One region of the Pseudomonas sp. Tav-5-1A genome, then DNA from elsewhere that is predicted to be linked to it. Evidence: riboswitches for the same ligand, from Rfam matches in the RefSeq annotation. Region 1 holds a riboswitch; the other holds the start of a gene.
The links. A riboswitch is a leader RNA that binds a small molecule or an ion and turns the genes downstream of it on or off. The one in region 1 is predicted to bind cobalamin.
Positions count from the first base shown of each region.

Region 2: another riboswitch for cobalamin. It lies ahead of cobW (cobalamin biosynthesis protein CobW); the one in region 1 lies ahead of AC0J42_RS21935 (ABC transporter substrate-binding protein).

Region 1 covers NZ_CM146901.1:4,787,937-4,793,285, reverse strand. Annotated here, with positions in the region: gene AC0J42_RS21940 (FecCD family ABC transporter permease) at 1-474, opposite strand, end outside; gene AC0J42_RS21935 (ABC transporter substrate-binding protein) at 474-1,496, opposite strand; adenosylcobalamin (AdoCbl) riboswitch at 1,540-1,622, opposite strand; gene AC0J42_RS21930 (class I SAM-dependent methyltransferase) at 1,805-2,731, opposite strand; gene AC0J42_RS21925 (DUF4142 domain-containing protein) at 2,815-3,309, opposite strand; gene AC0J42_RS21920 (LysR family transcriptional regulator) at 3,497-4,405, shown strand; gene AC0J42_RS21915 (substrate-binding domain-containing protein) at 4,399-5,172, opposite strand; gene tcuC (MFS transporter) at 5,184-5,349, opposite strand, start outside.
Region 2 covers NZ_CM146901.1:4,407,564-4,412,912, forward strand. Annotated here, with positions in the region: gene cobN (cobaltochelatase subunit CobN) at 1-1,523, opposite strand, end outside; gene cobW (cobalamin biosynthesis protein CobW) at 1,527-2,594, opposite strand; cobalamin riboswitch at 2,689-2,880, opposite strand; gene AC0J42_RS20030 (cobalamin biosynthesis protein) at 2,976-3,371, shown strand; gene cobM (precorrin-4 C(11)-methyltransferase) at 3,430-4,182, shown strand; gene AC0J42_RS20040 (GlxA family transcriptional regulator) at 4,272-5,252, shown strand; gene nfuA (Fe-S biogenesis protein NfuA) at 5,301-5,349, opposite strand, start outside.

The sequences.
Region 1 (5,349 bases):
TATCACCTGGGCCGGGCCGCCGCGGATGCCGGTGGCCAGCAGCACCACCAGGCCGAACGCCAGCGCGGCGCCGAGGAAGGCCCCCAGGGATATGCCAATCAAGCCGCCGCCCAGGCCCAGCAGCATCACCAGCACCGCGCCGGTGGAGGCGCCGGCGCTGATGCCCAGCACGTACGGATCGGCCAGGGCGTTGCGCAGCAGCGCCTGCAACACCGCGCCGCACAGCGACAGGCCAGCGCCGCAGCAGGCGGCCACCAGCGCGCGGCTCAGGCGGTATTCCCAGATGATGCCCTGCTGGATCCGCGGCACGTCATAGGCACCCAGCCCCAGGCCGTTGAGCAGCGCCTTGAGGGTCACGACTATGGGAATGTCCAGCTCGCCCAGGGACACCGCCAGGGCAATCGACAGGCCCAGGCTGAACAGCGCCAGCAGGGCCAGGGCCCAGCGGCCCAGGCGGCTGCGCTCCACTGGCATCAAGGCGCCTTGCCCGTGTCGGCCAGGCCCTTGGCGATCTGTTCGATGGCGTCGACCACGCCCATGGACGGGTTCAGGGTGTTGGCGTCGACCACGATCAGGCGGCCGTTGCGCACCGCCTTGAGTTCGCGGGTCACCGGGTCGTTGCGCAGGAAGGCCAGCTTCTTCTCGACGTCGTCGGCGGGGTAGAGGCGGCGCTGCATGCGCGCCAGCACGATCACGTCGGGATCGCGGGCGGCAATGCTCTCCCAGCTCACGCCGGGCCATTCCTCATCGCTGTCGATGACGTTGCGCAGGCCCAGCACCTGGGAGATATAGCCCGGCGCACCGTGCTTGCCGGCCACCCACGGGTCGCCTTCCAGGCGCGTGCTGGAGAACCAGTACAGCACCGACAGCGGTGGGTGCGCGGTGGCGCTGGCCAGTTTCACGGCGGCCGCCACGCGCTCATGCAGGCGTGCGCTGAGGGCCTGGCCGGCAGCGGGCACGTCGAAGATGGTCGCCAGTTCGCTGATTTCCTTGTCCACCAGGGCCAGGGAATACAGCTGGCTGCGGCTGCCATCGGCGTTGGAGGTGGCGGTCACGCCCTTGCCGTCGCAGTCGCTGGGCGACACGTAGGAGGGGATACCCAGCTTCAGCAACTGCTCGGGCGTCGCCACCTCGCCCTGGGGGCCGATGTGGTAGGTGTACTGCGCCACGACGATGTCCGGCGCGGTCTTGGCCACGGCCTCGAAGCTGGGGGCGTTGTCGGCCAGGCGCGGCACCTTGGCGCCGGCGGCCGCCAGCGACGGCGGCAGCGGCCCGAACCACACGCCGGTGCCGACCATGCGCGGGCCCAGGCCCAGGGACAGCAGCAATTCAGTGCTGGCCTGGCCCAGGCTGACCGCCCGTTGTGGTGGGGCGTCGATGCGCACGCTGTGGCCGCAGTTCTGCACGGTCAGTGGGTAGTGGCTGGCCGGCGCGGCGGCTACGGCTGAGGCGGCGGATAAACACAGGCAGGCAAAGGCAAGGCGGCGTAACAGCATGCAGCGGCTCCCGGGATGGCGCGTCCGTTGGGCGAAAGAAATGGCGTGCAGCAAGGTCTGGCTTTCGGGAGGCCCGAACACAGTGGCGCGACCGCGCCGGAGTTGCACCGGCTTCCTGCTGCACGCATGAAAAAGCCCGCAGAGGGTAAGTGGCATTGCCCAAGAGAGCAACCTGCCGTTCACCTTCCCAGGGGCAAACGCTGTAGCCGCTGCCGCCAGGCTGCGCTGGCCCTGGCGTACGCTGGATATTTTCAGCGTGGGCAAGGGCCAGCGCAGCCTGCGGCAGCGGCTACGCAGTCATGCGGGGTTCATGCGCTGGTAAATACCAGCGCCTTGAGGCCGCCTTCGGCCTCGGCGTCGGGGAATTCCGGCGGGTTTTCCAGGCGGTGCTGGAAGGTCAGCTGCGGCGCTTCCTCGGCCATGCTCTGGATCAGGAAGTCGGAGCCGATGGCCGGGTCATTGACGCAGGCCAGCACCACGCCCTGTTCGGTCAGCAGCTCGGGCAGCTTGCGCAGCACCTTGCGGTAGTCCTGGGTGAGCACGAAGCTGCCGCGCTGGAACGACGGCGGGTCGATGATCACCAGGTCATAGGGGCCGCCACGCTTGACCTTGCCCCACGACTTGAACAGCTCGTGGCCCAGGAAACTCACGCGGTCCAGGTCGTGGCCGTTCAGGCGGTGGTTGTCACGGCCGCGGCTCAGGGCGGCGCGGGCCATGTCCAGGTTCACCACGTGCTCGGCGCCGCCGGCGATGGCCGTCAGCGAGAAGCCGCAGGTGTAGGCGAACAGGTTCAGCACGCGCTTGCCCGCGGCCTGCTCGCGCACCCATTGGCGGCCGTAGCGCATGTCCAGGAACAGCCCGATGTTCTGCTTGCGGCCCAAGTCCAGCTGGTAGCGCAGGCCGTCCTCGTCGATGAACCATTGCTCCACCGGCTCGCCCAGCAGCCATTCGGCGGCGCTGTCGGGCAGGTAGCGGTGCTGCAGGATCAGGCTGTGCACCTGTGGGGTGGCCTGGGCCAGTGCCAGCAGCAGCGGCTTCAGCGCGGCCAGCTCGTCGGCGGCCGGTTCGCGGAACAGCGACACCAGCAGCACCCCTTGCAGCCAGTCCACGGTGATTTGCTCCAGGCCCGGCCAGCAGCGGCCGCGGCCGTGGAACAGGCGGCGGGTTTCGGCAGGCGGGTGTTGCAGGGCGGTGCTGAGGTGTTGCTGCAATAAAGCGAGGGCGTCGGCGTTCATGAAAGACTTTTGGCAGGGCATAAAGCGCCCATGGTAAACGCTGGCGCAGGGCCGTGGGAAATCCACGGCCGTGCGCGCCAGGATCACTGATGCTTGGCTTGCAGTTCCTTGGCCATTTTCAGGTGCTCCTGCAGCTTGGGCAGGGTCTGTTTGGCGAAGTCCTTGAGCTCGGCCTTGTCGGAGGATTCGACCTCTTTCTGGAACAGCTCGATGGTGTCTTCGTGGGCCTTCACCTGATTGGCGGCGTAGGCCTTGTCGAAGGACTCGTCGCGCATTTCGAGGATTTTCTTCTTCGCCTGGTCCATCAACGTGGCGTCGTCGGGCACCACCAGGTCCAGCTTGTGCGCCAGCGCCGCCAGCTTCTGGTTGGCCGCGCCGTGGTCCTTGATCATCATCTGGGCGAAGCTCTTCACGTCCGCCGAGCTGCTCTTCTGCAGCGCCAACTTGCCGGCCTCGACTTCGGTGATGCCGCCTGCCGTGGCATCGGCGACAAAGGCGCTGGTGGCAGCGGCGAATGCTTGGCTTGCCAGCGCGCCGGTCAGGGCCAGCACAAGCGTGCCTGCTTTGAATGCGTCCATGGGAAATCTCCGTCGTTATTGTTCGGGAAGCGAGAGGGTGACGCCTCGCTCCCTACAATGGATTGCCCGGCCACCGCGTTGGTGCTTGGGCGGCGACGAACGGTCTTTCGACTATGGTCCAGCATCAATCATGGCCATTCATGCATTAAGCTGATCGGATAAATAAAATTCGGCATGAGTGACCGGGATGAGCATCAATTTCGACCTGAACGACCTGCAGGCCTTTCGCGCAGTGGTGGAGAAGGGCAGTTTTCGCAAGGCCGCCGAGGCCATCAGCATCTCCCAGCCGGCGTTGAGCCGGCGCATCGAAAAGCTGGAAAGCGCGCTCAACGTGCGGCTGTTCGACCGCACCACCCGCCGCGTCAACCTGACCATGGTCGGCCGTGCCTTCGCCCCCAGCGCCGAACGCCTGCTCAATGACCTGGACATCGCCCTGCTGGGCATCAGCGAAGTGGCCTCCACGCGCCTGGGCAACGTCACCGTGGCCTGCGTGCCGTCGGCCGCCTATTACTTCATGCCCAAGGTGGTGGCCCGCTACCACAAGCTCTACCCGCGCATTCGCGTGAAGGTGCTCGATGCCAGCGCCAACGACGTGCAGCAGGCCGTGCTCAGCGGCGAGGCCGACCTGGGCCTGAGCTTTACCGGCAACCTGCCGCCGGAGCTGGAATTCGAACTGCTGGTGCAGGAGCACTACGTGGCCGCCTGCCGCCGCGACCACCCCCTGGCCGGGCGCAAGCAGCTGAGCTGGGAAGAGTATTTCCAGCACGACTACATCTCGGTGGACAAGACCTCCGGCAACCGCTTCGTGCTGGACCAGGCGTTGCTGCACATCCGCCCGGCGCGGCCGAGCATCTGCGAGACCCGCCATGTGACGACCATGCTCGGGCTGGTTGAGGCGGGCTTGGGGATTGCGGCGGTGCCGTCCATGGCCTTGCCGTTGGGCGAGCACCAGTGGATGACCAGCATCCCGCTGGTGGAGCCCGAGGTGCTGCGCAGCGTGGGGTTGATCCGCCGCCGGGGCCGGCTGTTGACCCCGGCGGCGCTGGAACTGGAGCAGTTGATCAGGGAGTTCAAGAAACCCCTGGAAGATCAGTGAGGCACTGAGTCCAGGCCGGTGCCGGTGACCACCGACTGCGCCTGGGCCGAAGCCATGTAGTCGAGCAGGGCCTTGGCCTCGGCCGGGTGCGCGGAGCCTACCGGGATGCCGGCGGCGAAGCGTGTCACCGACTGCAGCGGCTCGGGGATCTTGCCCACGTAGGTCACGCCGGCGATGGGCAACAGCTCGCTGACCTGTTGCAGGCCCAGCTGCGGCTCGCCCTTGGCCACTTCACCGGCCACCGGAATGCGCTCGATCATCTTCGCCTTGGGCTTGAGCTGGGCTTCGATGCCCAGGCGCTTGAACAGCTGGTCCTGTACGTAGACGCCGCTGGCGCTGTCGGAATAACCCACGGACCTGGCCTGCAGCAACGCCTGCTTGAAGGCAGCGACGCTGCTGATGTCCGGCTTCGGCTCGCCGGCTTTCACCACCAGGCCAATGCGTGAGTCGGCCAGTTCCACCCGCGAGGCGGGCAGCACCTTGCCTTGCTTGATCAGGTCGTCCAGGGCGTAGCCAACCATGATCACCACGTCGGCCTGCTCACCGCGTGCCAGGCGGTTGGGGATCGCCTCGGCGGCCTTGCCCATGGACGGGCCCAGCACGGTGTTCAGCTGGTCGCCATGGGCTGCGGCAAACTGCGGGCCGAGGATCTTGTAGGCGGCAGTGAAGCCGCCGGAGGTCATCACGGTCAGGTCCTGGGCCTGGGCCAGGCCCGCGGCGGCCAGCCCCAGGGTCAGGGCGGCCAGGCTGTTGAGCAATTTCTTCATGGCCACGCCCCTCACACGGCGGCGCGCAGCTGGGCGCTGCCGCGGCGGTACAGGTACAGGGTGGCGCACAGGGCGCACAGGGCGGCGAAGCTCATCCAGTAGCCAGGCGCGGCCTTGTCGCCGCTGCTGTGGATCAGCGCGGTGGAGATGGCCGGGGTAAAGCCGCCGAACACCGCG
Region 2 (5,349 bases), 380 kb from region 1:
GCCGGCTGGATGCCGACGAAGGTCAGGCCAAGGCGAAGGCCGGCGACCATCATGCGGCCGCTGCGGCACATGGGGTCGGCGCTTGGCTCGCCCCAACGCTCGCGCACCGCCTGCTGGTTGGCCAGCGGCAGGCGCGCGAACGCCGCCAGGTAGTCGTCCATGGCCATGCTCTGGGCGCAGGGGCGCAGGTCGAGGCTGTCGAGGTCGTTGCTGACGCCACCCAGCAACTGCTGGATCAGCGCCGTGCCGCTGGCGGGCAGGCCCTGCACTGGGTAGCCCTCGACGTGCAGGGCACGCAGGATGTTCAGCGCCGCCGCCGGGGTGTCCAGGCCCACGCCGTTGCCGATGCGGCCGTCGCGGGTCGGGTAGTTGGCCAGAATCAGCGCGATGCGCTTCTGGTCGTTGGGCAGGCGCGCCAGCTCGGCCCAGCGCCGCGCCAGTTCGGCGACAAAATCCATGCGCTCGGGGTGCGCGCGGTAGCAGACCACGTCGGACTGGCTGCGCTCGCTGCGCCAGGCCAGGTCCTTGAAGCTGATGGGGCGGCTGATGATGCGCCCGTCCAGCTCCGGCAGGGCGATGTGCATGGCCAGGTCGCGCGGGCCCAGGCCCTGCTCGCTGGCTTCCCAGCCGGGCTGGTTGTCCTGGGCGCAGATGGCCTGGATCACCGGGATGTCGCGGCGGAACGGCCGCAGGTGCGGCGCTTCCGGGCTGGACTGGGCAAAGCCGGTGGTGTTGAGAATCACCGCCGCGCCGACTTCGTCCATCCAGGCCTGCACCTGGCTCAGGCAGCCGGCCTCCTTGAGGCTGGCCACGGCCATGGGCAGCGGGTTCAGGCCGGCCGCCAGCAGGCGCTGACAGAACACGTCGACGAAACCGGTGTTGGCCGCCTGCAGGTGCGAGCGGTAGAAAATCAGCGGCACCACGGCCTGGCCGGGTTGCCAGTCGGCCTGCCAATGGGCCAGGCCGGCATCGTGGTGGGCCGGGTGATAGATGGCGGTGCGCGGCAGCGCCTGGGGCTCTGCCCAGGCGTAGTCGCGACCGAGAAACTGGCTGGCCAGGCAGTTGAACAACGACAACGCGTTGCCCATGCCGCCCTGGCGCAGGAAGTGCCACAGGCGTTCGCCCGCCTCGCGGCCCACGGTGCCCAGGTCACTGAGCTCGGGGTCGGGGCGGTCGTCGCCGGGCACCAGAATCAGCTGCACGCCGCGTTCCGCCAGCGCCACCAGCTGCTCGACGCCGTAGCGCCAGTAGCCGATGCCGCCGTGCAGGGAAATCAGGATGACCTTGGCGTGGCGCAACACCTCGTCCACGTACAGGTCCACGGAGGCGTGGTTCTGTACCTGCATGGGGTTGGCCAGGCGCAGGCTGGGGAAATCGTCCGGCAGTTGCCGGGCGGCCTCGGCCAGCAGCGCCAGGTGCGAGTCACCGCTGCAGAGAATCACCAGCTCGGCCGGTGTCTGGCCCAGGTCGGCGATGCTGTCGTCCGGCACGAAACCGCCGGGCTGGGTTCTCAGCAGGTGCATGGCTTAACCGTTCAGGGCAGCGCGCAGCTGGCTTTCCAGCAGGGCCGCGTCCAGCTCCTGGCCGATCAGCACCAGGCGCGTGCTACGCGCTTCTTCGGCGCGCCAGGCGCGGTCGAAGTGCTTGTCGAAGCGGGTGCCCACGCCCTGGATCAGCAGGCGCATCGGCTTGCCCGGAATGGCCGCGAAGCCCTTGACCCGCAGGATGCCGTGCTTGACCACCAGGGTGGTCAGGGCGTCGAGCAGCTGGGCTTCCGGCGCTTCGGGCAGCTCGATGGAGATGGAGTCGAAGGCATCGTGGTCGTGGTCGTCGTGATCATCGTCGTCGTGGTGATGATCATGGTGGGTCAAGCGGCCGTCGATGTGTTCTTCCGACTCGGCGCCCAGGCCCAGCAGCACGTCCAGCGGCAGGCGGCCGCTGCTGGCTTCGATGACCTTGACCGCCGGCGGCAGTTCCTCGGCCACTTCGCGGCGCACGGCGGCCAGGGCCTCGGGCTCGATCAGGTCGGCCTTGTTGAGGATCACCAGGTCGGCGCTGGCCAGTTGGTCGGCGAACAGCTCGTGCAGCGGCGATTCGTGGTCCAGGTTGGGGTCCAGCTTGCGCTGGGCGTCGACCTGGTCCGGGAAGGCGGCGAAGGTGCCGGCGGCCACGGCCGGGCTGTCGACCACGGTGATCACCGCGTCGACGGTGCAGGCGCTGCGGATTTCCGGCCACTGGAAGGCTTGCACCAGCGGTTTTGGCAGGGCCAGGCCGCTGGTCTCGATGAGGATGTGGTCGAGGTCGCCACGGCGGGCCACCAGTTCGCGCATCACCGGGAAGAATTCTTCCTGCACGGTGCAGCACAGGCAGCCATTGGCCAGTTCGTAGACGCGGCCGGTGGCCTCTTCCTCGGTGCAGCCGATGGTGCACTGCTTGAGGATTTCGCCGTCGATGCCCAGCTCGCCGAACTCGTTGACGATGACCGCGATGCGGCGGCCCTGGGCGTTGTCCAGCATGTGGCGCAGCAAGGTAGTCTTGCCCGAGCCCAGGAAGCCGGTGACGATGGTGACGGGAAGCTTGGCCAGTGTTTTCATCGGATGCCCTTGGCAATATGGCGGGCAAACGGGACGAGAACCGCGGGTGCCGGGCACGCGGGGGCATTCGCCACCGGATCACCCCGCCCGGTTGTAGTGGAAGTCTGTCGAGGCAGGTCTCCTGGCTTGCGGCGTGGGCTCGAAAGCCGACCCTGGCGCCTTCCCGCGTGGAACGCAGTGGCATTGCCGGGGTGCGCACCGCTTACAGTTGCGGGGGCAGCTGCGGCTTGGACCGCATTCCCATCTTGGCTCCGCGTGGCGGAGAACCTCGAAGTTGCAAGGCTACGCAGTGTGGGGGGGAAGGTCAACATCGCCCCGTAGCCGCTACCTGCGGCAGCGGCTACGGGTATAGTGGTGGCTTGCAATGTGCGGACGCCTCCCATGCCTGACCTCTACGCCGGCTTCGGCTGCCAGCGCGGCTGCCCCGCCAGCGTGCTGGCCGACCTGCTCGACACCACCCTCGCCCACCACGGCCTGAGCCGCGGCGACGTGACGGGCGTGGCGAGCATTGACCTGAAGGCCGACGAGGCCGGGCTGCTGGAACTGGCGCAGGCGCTGGACGTGCCATTGACGCTTTTCAGCGCCGCGCAGCTCGCGCCTTTCGAGCCCCGGCTGACCCACCGCTCCGCCGTCGCCTTCAGCCACACCGGCTGCCACGGCGTGGCCGAAAGCGCCGCGCTGGCACTGGCCGGGGCCGGCAGCCAGCTGCGCGTCAGCCGGCAAAAAAACGCCAAAGCCACCCTGGCGTTGGCACAAGCGGGCCCGATTCCCGGATAATCACCGCCTCGCACTTGAATTTCGCTCAAGCAGCATTCGTTTTCTTCAGGATTTGCACATGACCGTCTACTTCATCGGCGCCGGCCCCGGCGACCCGGAACTGATCACCGTCAAGGGCCAGCGGCTGATCCGCCAGTGTCCGGTGATCATCTACGCCGGCTCCCTGGTGCCCGCCGCCGTGCTCGAAGGCCACCAGGCCGAACAGGTGGTCAACAGCGCCGAGCTGCACCTGGAGCAGATCATCGACCTGCTGGCCGCCGCCCATGCCCGCGGCCAGGACGTGGCGCGGGTGCATTCGGGCGACCCGAGCCTGTACGGCGCCATCGGCGAGCAGATCCGCTGCCTGCGCGCACGCGGCATTCCCTTCGAGATCATCCCTGGCGTCACCGCCACTGCCGCCTGCGCAGCCCTGCTGGGCGCCGAGCTGACGCTGCCGGGGGTGTCGCAGACAGTGATCCTGACCCGTTATGCCGACAAGTCGCCGATGCCTGAAGGCGAAGCCCTGCACGACCTGGCGCGGCACGGCGCGACCATGGCCATTCACCTGGGCGTGCAGCATTTGTCGAAAATCGTGCTGGAACTGCTGCCCCACTATGGTGCCGACTGCCCCATCGCCGTGATCCACAAGGCCAGCTGGCCGGACCAGGATTGGGTGACCGGTAGCCTGGCGGACATTGAAGCCAAGGTAGCGGCGAAGGGTTTCCGCCGCACGGCGCTGATCCTGGTCGGGCGGGTGCTGGACACGGACTGTTTCGGCGAGTCGGCGCTCTACCGCGCCGGCCACGCGCACCTTTACAGACAACCCCTGTAGCAGCGGCCGCAGGCCGCGTCCCCCCAGGTGCACCGCGTTGACCCGGACGCGGCCTGTGGCCGCTGCTACGGGAATCACCAGGAGTTTTTATGCGCCGGATTGCCTGTTTGATTTATCCCGAGGTGATGAGCCTGGACGTCACCGGGCCGATGCAGGTGTTCGCCTCGGCCAACGAGGAGCTGGCGCGCCTGGGCCGGGCGCCCGCCTACACCCTGCTGATGCTGGGGGAACAGGCCGGCCCGGTGGCGACCTCGGCAGGTTTCAGCCTGTATGCCGAGCAGCGCTACCACGACACCGACCCCGCCAGCCTCGACACCCTGCTGGTGCCCGGCGGGCGCGGCGAGGCGGCGCAATTCGCCAACCAGCCGCTGCTGGACTGGCTCAGCCGCGCCGCCGCGCAGGTGCAACGCCTGGGCTCGGTGTGCTCCGGCGCGCTGATCCTGGCCCACGCCGGCCTGCTGGATGGCCACCGCGCCACCACCCATTGGGCCGACGTGGAAGCGCTCAAGGCCTTCCCGGCCATCGATGTACAGGGCGAACGCCTGCACACTTACAGCCGCGCCAGCCGCCAGCGCTTTACCTCGGCGGGGGTCACGGCCGGCATCGACCTGGCGCTGGCCCTGGTGGAAGACGACCTCGGCCGGCCCATCGCCCTGGCCGTGGCCCGGCGCCTGGTGATGTTCCTCAAGCGCCCCGGCGACCAGGCGCAGTTCAGCCCGCACCTGGCGCCCCAGGCCTGCCGCGCGCCGCGCCTGGGCGCGCTGCTGGAGTGGATACCCGGGCAGCTGGGCGGCGACCTGTCGCTGGAAGCCCTGGCGGCACGGGCGTACATGGCCCCGCGCACCCTGTACCGGGTGTTCATGGCCGAACTGGGGGTCACCCCGGCGCGCTACGTCGAGCAGGTGCGGCTGGAATCAGCCCGCGCCCTGCTGCAAGGCGGCCAGGCCTCGGTGCAGAGCGTGGCGCGGCTGTGCGGCTTCGGCCACCCCGAGAGCATGCGCCGCAGCTTTCACAAGGCCCTGGGCGTCAGCCCGCAGGATTACGCCGAGCGCTTCGGCGTGCAGGCATAAAAAAACGGCGCTCACGGGGCGCCGTTTTTCGGGTGCGCAGCGTACGCCTTAGTAGTAGGCGTTTTCTTTCTGCGAGTGGTCGGTCACGTCGCGTACG